DNA from 3 places in the Bordetella tumulicola genome. Region 2 is predicted to be linked to each of the others. Evidence: predicted binding sites of a transcription regulator. Region 2 holds the regulator's gene; each other region holds the start of a gene.
What was found. Region 2 encodes LexA, which represses DNA repair genes until DNA is damaged. Its sites were predicted from a motif close to ACTGTATNNNNATACAGT; they were not measured.

Region 1 (4,876 bases), on a different contig from region 2:
CCGGCGCGAGATCTCCGCCAGCGGGGCGATGACGGCGTGGATGCGCAACAAGTCGCGGCGCTGCCGGTAGAGCTTGCGAATATCGGAGTCTTTGGCGCCCCGGATCAGCAATTTTTGCTCGGCCCCCTCGACTACCGTTTCGAGTTGGGCGGCGGCGCTCAGGTAACGATCGACCAGCAGATCCAGCAGCTCCGACGCGATGTAGTCGCTGCCGCGCCGCAACAGATCTGGCGCCGACTCCAGGCGCTCGCGCAATTCGCGATGTGTCGCCGAGGCGCCGCGCCGCACGGTCAACAAAAACCCTCGGCCAATGACCACCTGCGTTTCGCCGAAAATCGGCCGGCCCTGATTGATCTCGACCGTAATCGCCACCACGAGCACGCACTGGCCAAAATCAATGATTTTGGGGCGACGGTGTGTCTCCAGCATTTCGTTGCGCGCGCCAGGACGCACACCCAGATCGTCCGCTACGCGCCGCAACAAATCGGCATCGGGATTGCACAATCCGATCCAGAGAAGGTTTTCTTCTTGGACGGGACATAATTTGATCTCATCGATGGGCACGTCATGAGAACGCTGTCCCTGGACATACGCTACCGATGCCACCACCTCGTTTTGCGGCAACGCGGGGATGGAGTGTTTATGCGACATGCAAGCCTCCGCAATAGCACGCTCGGACGCCCGACAGCGCGCAAGGCGCGCGTCGGGTAACCAGGCCATGATAGCTCAGCTAAACAACTTGCGAACCCGTTGGGCGACGTCAATGCGCGGCGCCGACTCCGTTGGGAGCACGCCGCGGCCAAAGGGCAGATCGGCCAAAGTCGGCGGCTTGGGCAGCGCCTCGAACAACGGTAACAGCGCATCGGGTATGAATCGGGTGCGCGACCCATACACGTGCCGGTCCCCCAACCCGGTTTGCTGATGCACGTAAAAGCGCTGCGGCACGATCAACTGCAACTGCTCTTTGGCACGCGTCATCGCCACATATAACAGGCGCCGTTCTTCTTCGATCTCGTCGGCGGTGCCCGTGCTCATATCAGAGGGGATACAACCGTCAACGACATTCAGTACAAACACCGATTTCCACTCTTGCCCCTTGGCCGAGTGGATGGTGGACAAGATCATGTAGTCCTCGTCACGCAACGGCGGGCCGGACTCGGCACTGGTGGCGTCGGGCGGGTCCAGCGTCAATTCGGTGAGAAAGCGCTCGCGGCTGCCGTACCCGGCGCCGATGCGCGATAACTGATCAAGGTCGATTTTACGTACACGCGCATCGTCATAAAGGCGCTCGAGTTGCGGCACATACCAGCGCAGCGCGACATCCAGATCAGCGGGCCATCTCGCGTCGGCGCTGCGCAGCGCCGCATAGGTCTCGACAAAGGCGTTCCAGTCGGTTTTGGCGGCGGCACCGGGTTTAAAAGCATGCAGTACAGCCATGGGGTCGGCCGCATCGGCCAGGTCCTGCATCAAGCGACCTGCGATCGCGGGCCCGATGCCCGGTAGCAACTGCGCTACCCGAAAGCCCGCCAAACGGCTACGCGGATTTTCCGCCCAACGCAGCATCGACAATACGTCCTTGATATGCGCGGCCTCAAGAAAACGCAGGCCGCCGAACTTCACGAACGGGATATTGCGCCGCGTGAGCTCGAGCTCGAGCGCGGCACTGTGATTCGAGGCGCGAAACAGGACAGCCTGGGATTTCAGGGTCGCGCCGGCTTCGCGGTGCGCCAGCACCTGATCGGCCACCCAACGCGCCTGGCCGGCCTCGTCGCTCACGGTGACCAGCGCGGGGCGGCTCGAGGATTCGCGGTCGGTCCAGAGATTTTTGGTGTAGCGCTCGCTGGCCAGATCGATCACGGCGTTCGAGGCATCCAGAATCGGCTGCGTCGAACGATAGTTGCGCTCCAGCGTCACGACGTGAGCAGGGTGCGCAAACTGCGTGGGAAAGTCCAGAATATTACGTACGGTCGCGGCGCGGAAAGAATAAATCGATTGCGCATCATCGCCCACCACGGTCAAGCCACGACCGTCGGGTTTCATGGCGAGCAGGATTGCGCATTGCAAACGATTGGTGTCCTGATATTCGTCGACCAATACATGGTCGAAACGCGCGCCCACATCGTGCGCCAGCACGCTGTCTTGCATCATCTCGGACCAGTACAACAGCAAATCGTCGTAGTCGAGGACCTGTTGGTCCTGCTTGGCCTGGACGTAGGCCGCAAATAGGCGCTTGAGCGCGTCCTCCCATTGTGCGCACCAGGGGAACGCGTGTTTCAACACGTCGGCCACCGGGGCTTGACTATTGATGACGCGAGAATAGATCGCCAGGCAGGTGCCCTTGAGAGGAAAGCGTTCGGCCGTCGCGGACAAACCGAGCTCGTGCCGCACCATCCCCATCAGGTCTTCGGCATCGCTGCGATCATGAATAGTGAAGTTTTCAGATAGGCCTATGCGACCCGCGCAGTCGCGTAGCAAGCGCGCGCCAATACTATGAAACGTACCCGCCCATGGCAGCGAAGGTGCTTGCTGCGTGGCGTGCAGTTTCATCACGCGCTGCAGGACCTGGCCCACGCGGCGATCCATTTCCTGGGCCGCACGGCGTGAAAATGTCAGCAGCAACATGCGCTGCGGGTCGGCGCCGTTGAGCACAAGATGAGCGACGCGATGCGCCAGCGTGCTGGTCTTGCCCGATCCGGCGCCCGCGATGACCAGCAAGGCGGGGGCCTCGGGATTGCCCACCCCGAACGTGGCAGCCTCGCGCTGGGCCGGATTCAGGTCGGACAGATAATCGGTGTCGGGGGTCATGATGGCAACATTAACGGGTGGAACGAACGCGTGAAAGCCCTCGCGCGGCGATCCCCAAAGGTTCAAAAATCACTGTATATTTATACAGATAATAACGGAACTTCCCTGCTATCGCCTATCGCCGCGCACCGACCTGCGCGCTCCACCTCTATGTCTATCCTGACCGGCACTGCCTCCTGGACCGACCCGACGCTGCTCGCTTGCAAGCGCTTTTATCCGCCACACGCGCGTACGGCCGAGGCGCGTCTGCGCTACTACGCGACGCAATTCAAACTGGTCGAGGTCGATGCCACGTACTACCGGATGCCGAACGGCCAGACGGCCCATTTATGGGCCACCCGCACACCCGACGATTTCGTGTTTCATGTCAAAGCCTTCCGCCTGTTTACTGGGCATCCTGCGCCACGGCAAGCGTTGCCCATGGATATCCGGCGCGAGCTCGCCGATGATTCGGATGGCATGTCGACCGACCCCATGGTGTTCTATCACCAGTTGCCTGCGGAGCTGCGGGGCGAACTCTGGCGGCGTTTTCTGATCGCCCTGGAGCCCTTGCGCATGACGGGCAAACTGGCTGCGGTGCACTTTCAGTTTGCCCCGTGGGTACACAGGAACGCGCACGGCGTGGCGTGGCTCCACGAATGCCGTCGCTACATGCAAGAACACCTGATGGCAGTGGAGTTTCGCCATCGTAGCTGGTTTGAGACGTCCGCGGCCAGTGCCTGGACACTGGCGCTGGAGCGCGAGGCAGGCATGGTGCATACGGTCGTCGACGCCCCTCAGGGCTTTGACAATACCGTGCCCGCTGTCTGGGAAAGCACACATCCCGAGTTGGCGGTGCTGCGCCTGCATGGGCGTAATATCACCACCTGGAACAACGCCTCGAACGCCTCATCGAGCCGCTTTCAGTACGAATACTCGCCCGCCGAGCTTGCCGAACTCGCCCAACGGCTCAAACGCCTGGCGCAACAGGTCCGTCAGGCGCACGCCGTGCTGAATACCAACTATCAAGATCAGGGTATGCGCAATGCGACGGGCTTAGCCGCCGCACTAGGCGCGCATTAGGGGACATACGCATGAATGCGCCACATCGCGACACAACCTGCATCCTTCCTCGTCAAACATGCTAGATTTGTGCACCCTTCTCCAGAGCCCAGCATGAGCCGCACCTATACTCGCGAAGACACCCGCCGCATTGCGGCTATCCTGGCCGACGCCGCCCAAGCCGAAGTCATGCCGCGCTTTCGCCGGTTGTCCGCTGATGCGATCTCGACCAAAAGCTCACCGCGAGACCTGGTCACCGAAGCTGACGAGGCCGCCGAGCGCTTTATTACAGCGCGTCTAGCCAAGCTACAACCCAGTGCCGTCATGGTCGGCGAGGAAGCCGCGTCACGGAATCCCGCCCTGCTGAATATGCTGGTCGACGCCGACCTGGCGTTTCTGATCGATCCCATCGACGGCACTCGCAATTTCGTGGCGGGCCTGCCGCTGTTTGGCATGATGGTCGCGGTCTGTCATCGTGGCGACGTGCTGGCGGGCGTGATCTACGACCCCGTGACCCACGAGTGGACGATGGCCGTGCGCGGCGAAGGCGCCTGGTCCGAGACGGCTAATGGCACGCAAACGCCGCTCAAAGTCGCGCCCCCCGTCCCGCCGCAGGACATGGATGGCATGATCTCGACCGGATTTTTACCCGAGCCGCTGCGCAGCACCGTCAATGGCAATCTGGGCTCGCTGGGCTCAACCGCCTCGCTGCGCTGTGCGGCGCACGAGTACCGCCTGGCCGCCAACGGCCATTGCCACATCATGCTGTACAACAAGCTCGACCCGTGGGATCACGCCGCCGGTTGGCTGGTACACCGCGAAGCCGGGGGCTTCTCTGCGCACTTTGATGCCAGCCCCTACAAACCCACGCATCGCAGCGGAGGGCTACTCTACGCGCCCGATGTCGGCAGTTGGCACGCCGCGCGCCGTGCCCTGTTAGGCGAAGACTTTCCCGCCACCTGATGTGTGGAGCCGCAGGCTGGCGATTTATCCCCAGTTTCTGTGGACAACCCTATGGACAGCTTGGGAT
Region 2 (4,876 bases):
GAATGGCATCGACGGCGATGGCAAGCCTTTGCTGATCTATGCTGACGACGCTTCCTCCTCCGAAAAGCCTGCCCAACAACCCCGAGTACGAGGCGCCGCTGCTTGACGATTTCGTTAAATAACGCAAAAAAACTGCAAAAAGACCCGTTTCGTAACGGGTTTTTTTGCATTTTGGGGATTGCACGGACGACGGCCACTTGAATTTTCGGCTATTGTTCCCATATCAAACGTAACGAATGTGGATTGTCGGGCTTGCCTGATGTCCCGTCTTTACTACGCCGAGTCAAATGAAGGAATCCTCTATGTCTGCCAGTCAGACCCTGCCGTCCGAACCCATCGATCTGCCGCTGCTGCCGTTGCGTGACGTGGTGGTGTTCCCGCATATGGTTATTCCGCTATTTGTGGGCCGCCCTCGCTCAATCAAGGCACTCGAAGTCGCCATGGAGTCGGGCAAAAGCATCATGTTGGTGGCACAAAAATCCGCCGGCAAAGACGACCCTACGCCCGAAGACGTCTACGAAATCGGCTGCGTGGCCAGTATTTTGCAAATGTTGAAGCTGCCTGACGGCACCGTGAAGGTGTTGGTCGAGGGCACGCAACGCGCGCGCATAGACTCCATCGATGACGCTGAAACACACTTCGTGTGCCAGGTCACCCCGGTCGAACTCGATGCCGCCCAAAGCTCTGAAACCGAAGCCCTGCGCCGCGCGATCGTGGCCCAGTTCGAGCAGTACGTCAAACTCAACAAGAAAATCCCGCCCGAGATTCTGACCTCGCTGGGCGGTATTGATGATGCTGGCCGATTGGCCGATACCATCGCTGCGCATTTGCCGCTCAAGCTCGAGCAAAAGCAGACGATGCTGGAGGTGTTGGGTACCTCTCAGCGCCTCGAAGGCCTGCTGACGCAACTGGAAACCGAGATCGACATTCTCCAGGTCGAAAAGCGTATCCGTGGCCGCGTCAAAAAGCAGATGGAGAAAAGCCAGCGCGACTATTATCTGAACGAACAGGTAAAGGCCATCCAGAAAGAGCTGGGCGAGGGCGAAGAAGGCGCGGATATCGAAGAGCTCGAAAAGAAAATCATCGCTGCGCACATGCCCAAGGATGCGCGCAAGAAGGCCGATGCCGAGCTCAAAAAGCTCAAGCTCATGTCGCCGATGTCCGCCGAAGCCACGGTGGTGCGCAACTACATCGATACGCTCATCAACCTCCCCTGGAAGAGAAAGAGCAAGATCAACAACTCCATCGGTAATGCCGAGTCTGTGCTGGACAACGATCATTACGGGCTGGAAAAAGTCAAAGAACGCATCGTCGAGTATCTCGCGGTGCAGCAGCGTGTCGACAAGGTCAAGGCGCCGATTCTTTGCCTGGTTGGCCCTCCGGGTGTCGGCAAGACCTCGCTCGGCCAGTCCATCGCGCGTGCCACGAACCGCAAGTTCGTGCGTATGGCGCTGGGCGGCGTGCGCGACGAAGCCGAAATCCGTGGCCATCGCCGCACCTACATTGGTTCCATGCCAGGCAAGATCGTGCAAAACATGAGCAAGGTGGGCGTGCGCAACCCCTTGTTCCTGCTTGATGAAATCGACAAGCTGGGCATGGACTTCCGTGGTGATCCGGCATCGGCGTTGCTCGAGGTTCTTGATCCCGAACAAAACCACACGTTCCAGGATCACTACATCGAAGTCGACTTTGATTTGTCGGACGTCATGTTTGTGGCCACCAGCAACACGCTAAACATTCCGCCGGCGTTGCTGGATCGTATGGAAGTCATTCGCCTGTCGGGTTACACCGAAGACGAAAAAATCCATATCGCTCGCGACCATCTGCTGCCCAAGCTGATGAAAAACAATGGCGTCAAAGAAACCGAGCTCGTGGTCGATGATTCGGCCCTGCGCGATATCGTGCGTTACTACACCCGCGAGGCCGGCGTGCGTGCGCTGGAACGCGAAGCCGGCAAGATCTGCCGCAAGGTCGTGAAAGAAATGTTGGCGCAGGCCGATAAGGCCAAGGCGGATGGCAAAGCCGTTGTACCGCAAACTGAGCCCGTCAAGGTCGATGCCGAGAACCTCAGCAAATACCTGGGTGTGCGGCGCTACAGCTTCGGCATGGCCGAAAAGGACAACCAGGTCGGTCAAGTGACGGGCTTGGCCTGGACCGAAGTCGGGGGTGATCTGCTCACGATCGAAGTCGCCGACATGCCCGGCAAGGGCGTTATCCAGCGTACCGGTTCGCTGGGCGATGTGATGAAAGAGTCAGTCGAAGCGGCTCGCACCGTGGTGCGTTCCCGTGCACGCCGTCTGGGTTTCACGGACAGCGTGTTCGAAAAGCACGACATGCACGTTCACGTCCCCGAAGGCGCCACACCCAAGGACGGTCCGTCTGCAGGTATCGCCATCACGACCGCCATGGTCTCGGCTTTGTCGCGCATTCCCGTACGTGCCGATGTCGCAATGACAGGGGAAATCACCCTGCGCGGCGAGGTACTGCCGATTGGTGGCCTCAAGGAAAAACTGCTGGCGGCGCATCGTGGCGGCATCAAGATGGTGCTGATCCCCGAGGAAAACGTCAAAGATCTGGCAGAAATCCCGGATAGCGTCAAAAACCACCTCGAGATCGTGCCGGTACGGTGGATTGACAGAGTTCTTGAGCTCGCTCTGGAACGCTATCCCGAGCCGCTGGCCGACGACGAGACCCCCAAAGAACCTCTGGTCGCCAAGCCAGCCGAGTCGGCTGTGCCGGGTGATCCGATGTTCAAGCACTAAGTCAGCATGACCATGCTGTGCCCTTCGGGGCGCGGCAACAAAAATAGCGCCTCGATGGTTTCATCGGGGCGCCATTTTTTTAGGCCAGTAAGGCTCCATTAGGGGAAGGGTGAGCTGACTGCGTCAGCTCAGACCCTTGGTCTTTTTTCCTTAATGCAGCGCCTGCGTGCGAATCAGGCCCACCGCAATACCTTCCAGCGCGAACTCTTGGGTACCATCGACCAGGATGGGAGAGAAATCCGGATTTTCGGGCAGCAGCTCGATATGGCCCTTGCGATGCTGCAGCCGTTTGACGGTGACGTCGTCACCCAGGCGGGCCACAACGATCTGGCCATTGCGGGCTTCGCTGGCGCGTTTGACGGCAAGTAGATCGCCCTCGAGGATGCCGGCATCACGCATGCTCATGCCGCGGACTTTGAGCAAATAATCGGGCGTTTGGGCGAACAGGCCGGGATCGACGCCGACCTCGCGTTCAACGTGCTCCGCTGCCAGAATAGGGCTGCCAGCGGCGACACGGCCTACCAGGGGAAGCAAAAGCCGGCCCATGGCATCCGCAAAACTCGCTATCGAGGACGAACTGGCGTTGTCCCGGGAAGCCAGGGAGGTCGTCGCGGCCGTATCGGCGCTTTCGACCAGACGAATGCCGCGGGATGCGCCAGCTGTCAATTCGATCGCCCCTTTGCGGGCCAGGGCTTTGAGGTGATCCTCGGCGGCATTGGGGGAACGAAAGCCCAATGCCCGGGCAATTTCTGCGCGGGTAGGGGGAAAACCGGTACGTGCCACCGTTTGCCGGATGAGGTTCAAAATTTCCTGTTGGCGTTCGGTGAGTTTGCTAGCCATGGCAATAATCCGCTTTTGACTGTATGAATATACAGCATCAATTCTGGACGACCCTGCAAAAAAAAGCAAGTCGGGTTATGACAAACCTGTCCAGCGTAAATACGGCAGTGGCTTTGACAAAACAAAGCCTGGCGGGATGGAGCGTGGGCAACACCAGGCAGCACAACACCAGACAGAACAACGCAGGGTCCGAACGAAAAAAGGGGCCCGTCCTGGCGTCGGGGCCCCTGATTTCGCGCGAACCGTGCGCGTTTTATTGCCTTGTCTTCAGGTCTTGCTTACTTGATGACGGCGGCGATCGCTTTGGCCACGATCTCGATGTTGTGGCTGTTGAGAGCCGCCACGCAGATACGGCCGCTGGATACGGCGTAGATGCCGTGTTCCTCGCGCAGCACATCGACCTGGGCCGAGGTCAGACCCGAGTACGAGAACATGCCACGCTGTTGCAGCACAAAGCTAAAGTCCTGCGTAGCGCCCGCGGCCTTGATCTTTTCGACCAGTTGTTGGCGCATCAGGCGAATGCGGTCACGCATTCCGGCCAGCTCTTGTTCCCACAGGGTGTAGAGTTCGGGCGTGTTGAGCACTGAAGACACCACCGTGCCACCGTGCGTGGGCGGGTTGGAGTAGTTAGTGCGGATCACGCGCTTGAGTTGGCTCAGGACGCGCTTGGATTCGTCTTGGCTGCCTGCCACGACAGTCAAGGCGCCGACGCGTTCGCCATAGAGCGAGAACGACTTGGAGAACGACGAACTGATCAGCATGGTCAGGCCCAGATCGGCAAACAGACGCACCACGGAGGCGTCTTCTTGCAAGCCGGCGCCAAAGCCTTGGTAAGCGATGTCCAGGAAAGGCACCAGGTTGCGGGTCTTGACCACCTGGGCGATTTGTTCCCATTGCTCGGCAGTAGGATCCACGCCGGTGGGGTTGTGGCAGCACGCGTGCAGCACCACGATGGTTTGTTCAGGCGCGGCCTGCAACGAGGCCAGCATGCCCTGGAAGTCCAGGCCGTGTGTGGCGGCGTCGTAATAGGCGTAGGTGTCGACCGGGAAACCGGCACGCTCGAACAACGCACGATGGTTTTCCCAGCTAGGGTTGCTGATCAGCACCTTGGATTGGGGCAGTAGCTGGTGCAGAAAATCGGCGCCGATTTTCAGCGCGCCGGTACCGCCCAGGGCCTGGGCGGTCAGCACGCGGCCTTGCGCGGCCAGCGTTGAGTCAGCACCCAGCAGCAGCGCTTGGGCGCCCTTGTTGTAGCCGGCGATGCCCTCGATGGG
Region 3 (4,876 bases), on a different contig from region 2:
GCGCGGCGCACATCACCACGACGCTTGACTTCGATGCTGGCGATTTGTGGCGAGTACAGTTGGAACGTACGTTCGACGGCTTCGCCGGACGAAATTTTGCGAACGATAAAAGCCGAATTCAAGCCACGGTTACGCTTGGCGATAACGACGCCTTCGTAAGCCTGTACACGCTTGCGGGTGCCTTCAACGACGTTGACGCTGACCACGACGGTATCGCCAGGGGCGAATTCGGGTAGAGGCGTGCCGCCGGTAAGGCGCTTGATTTCTTCCTGTTCCAGGATAGCGATGAGGTTCATGAGAACTCCAAGATCATCGTGCCTTGCGCTGTTTTTGCGTGCAGTATCGACCGAGGCCGGTACCTTTGCTATCCGCAAGCAGAGGATGAGGTTTGTGGTAAACCCAGCATTCTACATCAAATCAAGACTTTACGCGCCGCGTGATAGATAAACATGGCAAACAGACAGCGGGACGTTGGGGAAATGAGAGAGATCGGCGGATGACACGCCTGATTTAGCGGTACTCTTGCCGGCGTTGTTGTCATATTTCTGTCATTTTCGGTAGTCGTTGCATCGATGTCTTATGCGTCCCTGATATTAGTCGTCTTGGCGGCCATGGCCCACGCTACGTGGAATCTGTTAGCCAAGCGCGCCGCCATGGTGGGACCGGCGTTTGTGTTTGCCTATGGGCTATGCGCCACCTTGTTGTATGCACCCTGGGTCGTATGGATTTTGCTGCACGAGGGCATGACGTGGACGTGGCCCATTGTGTTCTGCATTCTGGCTTCCAGCGCCCTGCACCTGGGTTATAGCCTCTGTTTGCAACGTGGCTATCAGGTAGCGGACCTATCCGTGGTGTATCCCATCGCCCGCGGTACCGGTCCACTCTTGTCGACCACAGGCGCCTTTTTGTTGCTGGGCGAGCCCGCATCCTCCACAGGGATTGCAGGGATGCTCTGCGTCGTCGGCGGCGTATTGCTGATTGCCACGCAGGGAAAGCTCACGCTTTTTCGCCAGCCCCAGGCCTGGATCGGCGTACGCTGGGGCGGCGTCATCGGGTTATTTATCGCAGCCTATACCGTTGTGGACGCCTACGGCGTCAAGGTGCTGTTGATTATGCCCGTCCTGTTTGACTGGCTCACCTGCGTCGCGCGTACCGTCATGATGGCTCCCCACGTCGTGCACAGGCGCGCGGAAAGCTGGCAAGCCATGCGCGGGTATTGGGGATTGGCGTGGGCGATCGGCTTGCTGTCGCCACTGGGTTATATCTTGGTACTGTACGCCCTGCGCAACGGTGCGCCGCTCAGCCTGGTGGCCCCTGCGCGGGAAATGTCGATGATGCTCGGCACTCTGGCGGGCATGTTTCTTTTACGGGAAAACGTGGGTGTTGGTCGCCTGTTGGGATGTGCAGCCATTTTGGCTGGCGTCATATTGCTGGGATCGAGCTAAGACCTGCTACCCGGATCGGAGCCTCGTCGCCACGCCGATCAGAACCCTGCCGCGGCGCCGAGCCACATCATCCCGGGAATCAACGCCCCCCACATCGCGACCAGCAAGACATCCACCACCATTTGGCGAGCAGTGACGCCCTGGTTCAATGCTCGGGCCGCCGTCCCCATGGACTGGCTGTGTGCGGCCGACATGTCGATGGAGACAGACGCGGCTGAGACCGACACGTGGGCAATCCCGCCAACGGGTTGATCTACGACCGGCTGAGTCGCAACGGGCCGGCCAACAACGGGCTGCGCAGCGACCGGCGAAATCGTGACGTCCGACTGAGTCGGGACATAGCGGCGCCCCTGCGACAAGCCCGACGAAAAAGGCCATTTGGCTGGCTGGCGCAGCACACCGCCGGCGGCACGTGCAACGATGCGAGGCATCCATGCCGGCAAACGGGAAGGCAAAGAAATGGCGGAATCAGAAGCAAGCGTAGCAGTGGACATGAGAAGGCTCCGGTTAGAACAGCGCTAACTGCGGTGAGGATGAAAGCGGCAACGAGGATCTCGACTGCCGTGATGTGCCCTGCCCCACGCCGGAGGCAGGCATGGCATGGGACGCGGAATCTGCAACCCGGGGCGCCTGGAATAAATGCGTGGCCAACTGGGGCCGGGTGGTATTGAGGCCGAGTTTGCGCACAGCCAGGTTGAAACGCTGGCGCAACAGGTCGGCCCACAGACCCGTGCCTCGCATGCGAGTGCCGAACCGAGAGTCGTTGCGACGGCCGTTGCGTAAATCCTCGATACGATGCAGCACGCGTTGGGCACGGTCGGGGAAATGGGTTTCCAGCCATTCCTCAAAAACGGCTTTGACCTCCCACGGCAGGCGTACCACCGTATAGCTGGCATAGCAGGCACCCGCCTGACGGGCGGCTTGCAAAATGTGCTCGAGGGATTCGTCGTTGATAAACGGAATAACGGGCGCGACCAATACCCCGACGGGGACACCGGCATCCGCGAGCGTACGTACCGCCTGGAGGCGCCGCCACGGCGCCGAGGCGCGCGGCTCAAGCGTGCGGGCCATCTCGATATCCAGCGTGGTAATACTGATATAGACGGTGATCAAATGCTGCTCAGCCGCGAGCCGAAGCAAATCCAGATCGCGCTCGATCAGGGCGTTTTTCGTGACCACCGTGGCCGGGTGACGGGTCTGCCATAGCAGATCGAGGATGCCCCGGGTCAATTGCCATTGACGCTCGATGGGCTGATACACGTCGGTCGCCGATCCGATATTAATGGGGGATACGCGATAGCCCGGGCGCGCCAGCTCGGCACGCAGCACATCGACCGCATTGGCCTTGGCGACTAGCCGGGTTTCGAAATCCAGCCCAGGGGAATAGCCCAAGTAAGCATGCGTCGGACGGGCATAGCAGTAGACACAACCGTGCTCACAACCTCGGTACGGGTTGACGGCCACATCGAAGGGAATGTCGGGGGAGTCATTGCGAGACAAGAGCTTGCGAGCCTGCTCTGGCGCGACGGTGGTCTTGGGTGCCGGTTGGGCGACAATGGGAATGTAACCGCCCGGGAGATCTCCGCCGCAGCCATCGCCCTCGGAGACAGCCCCCTGGGAGGCGGTATCGTCCTGCCCGCTGGACCAACCGTCATCGACGGGTTCGCGCTCGGCTTGCTGGAAACGGTGCTGAACATTAGTAACCGCTCCCCGGCCGCGCAAGGCGGCGGGGGCGGTAGCCGGGGACCCAGAACCGGCGGAAAAAACGTAATCAGTGCGTTCCATGAAAGTACTGTACAAAAAACCAGTACTTTCAGCAAGCCCCAATTGCCCTTAACAGGCGAAATCTCACTTTACCCCAAGACGAGAGCGCCGTCTGAAGTATTGATTTCACACTCTGGAAATCGGCCGAAAACCCGCATCATTATTGGATTTAGACAAAAAACAACAGGCCACCACCCGGCAAGGTGATGGCCTGAACGCCCCGTTCGACAGCCTAGGTGAATTCCCTTAGCGCAACATACCCGCGGCAGCGGTCTGATGCGTGGCCGCGTCGATCAAAATAAACGCGCCGGTCGCCGGCGCATCCACATAGCGATCGACGGCCAGGGCTTCGCGCGTGGCAAATGAGACGCGCCCGATCTCGTTCATATTCAAGGTTCCGCTCGTGTTCTGCACCTCTTGCAACTCGTGAACATCCCGTTGCGTCAATACGCCCCGAATCTTGGCAGAGGTTAAACGCGTGCCATGCTTGAGCAAATATTTTCGTGCGGGATTCAGGGCCTGCGTATCCAGCCAGCACAGCTCGGCCTCGAACTCGCGCCCGACCCGTGCTGGCGCCTCGGCATGCGACAAGACATCGCCGCGCGACACGTCGACATCTCGGTCCAGCACCACCGTCACCGAATCCCCCACCACCGCCACATCGACGGCACGATCAAACGCCAGGATCTCTTTCACGCGCGCCGTCACGCCCGAAGGTTGCACGACGATGTCGTCGCCCGGGCGCAACTCTCCGCTGGCAATGCAACCGGCATAGCCTCGAAAATCATCGGCGCTCTCGCCGCCGTGGCGCGCCACCCACTGCACAGGGAATCGCAAGGGACGAATAGCCGCTTCGTTATCCAGGCCCAGCTGTTCCAGCAAACTCAACAATGGCGGGCCGTCATACCACGGCGCTTTAGCAGACCGATTGACAACGTTATCGCCCTCCAGCGCCGATAGTGGCAACACATGAAAGTGCGCGATATTCAGTCGACGGGCCAGGTCGGCATAGGCTTCGCGAATGCGCTCGAACACCGCCTGATCCCAGTCGATCAGATCCATTTTGTTCACCGCAACGACGATATGACGAATACCCAGTAAATGCGCGATGGTACTGTGACGCTTGGTTTGCGTCAGCAACTTGCCATCGGTGGCACGCGTAGCATCGATCAAGATAATGGCGGCATCCGCCGTCGAGGCGCCAGTCACCATATTGCGCGTGTACTGCTCATGTCCCGGTGCATCGGCGACGATGAACTTGCGCAGCGGTGTCGAAAAATAGCGGTAGGCCACATCAATCGTGATCCCTTGCTCACGCTCGGCCTCAAGGCCATCGGTCAGCAACGCAAAATCAATACCGTCACCCGCCACACGCTTGTACTTGGCACGCGAAATGGCATCGAGCTGATCGGCAAATACGCCTTTGCTGTCGTACAGCAAGCGTCCGATCAGCGTGGACTTGCCGTCGTCCACCGAACCGGCCGTAATCAACCGCAGTACGCCATTGTCGGTATCGGGCAAAAAAGAATCATTCACTGCGTTCATCCATTACTCCGAGAAACCTCGGCATTCACGCCGGGGAGGAAAGGGGCGCAGCCGTCAGGCTGCAGGATTGGTCTGATTTGAGCTGACGACTGGATAGAAATCCAGTTATTGGGTTTGACGCG

Region 1: a site for LexA is predicted at 2,877-2,894, ahead of ACYVDM_RS24905 (ATP-dependent helicase). Genes of this name have one in related genera too.
Region 3: a site for LexA is predicted at 3,237-3,254, ahead of ACYVDM_RS15210 (PA0069 family radical SAM protein). Genes of this name have one in related genera too.

What each region holds. Positions count from the first base shown of each region.
Region 1 is NZ_BAAGYU010000011.1:577,274-582,149, reverse strand. Features, by position in the region: gene ACYVDM_RS24910 (magnesium and cobalt transport protein CorA) at 1-651, opposite strand, end outside; gene ACYVDM_RS24905 (ATP-dependent helicase) at 727-2,805, opposite strand; gene ACYVDM_RS24900 (DUF72 domain-containing protein) at 2,956-3,867, shown strand; gene ACYVDM_RS24895 (inositol monophosphatase family protein) at 3,961-4,809, shown strand.
Region 2 is NZ_BAAGYU010000008.1:132,844-137,719, forward strand. Features, by position in the region: gene clpX (ATP-dependent Clp protease ATP-binding subunit ClpX) at 1-106, shown strand, start outside; gene lon (endopeptidase La) at 303-2,762, shown strand; gene lexA (transcriptional repressor LexA) at 2,913-3,602, opposite strand; gene ACYVDM_RS15885 (amino acid aminotransferase) at 3,881-4,876, opposite strand, start outside.
Region 3 is NZ_BAAGYU010000007.1:1,500,985-1,505,860, forward strand. Features, by position in the region: gene rplS (50S ribosomal protein L19) at 1-296, opposite strand, end outside; gene ACYVDM_RS15200 (EamA family transporter) at 573-1,445, shown strand; gene ACYVDM_RS15205 (hypothetical protein) at 1,484-1,939, opposite strand; gene ACYVDM_RS15210 (PA0069 family radical SAM protein) at 1,953-3,230, opposite strand; gene ACYVDM_RS15215 (sulfate adenylyltransferase subunit 1) at 3,456-4,754, opposite strand.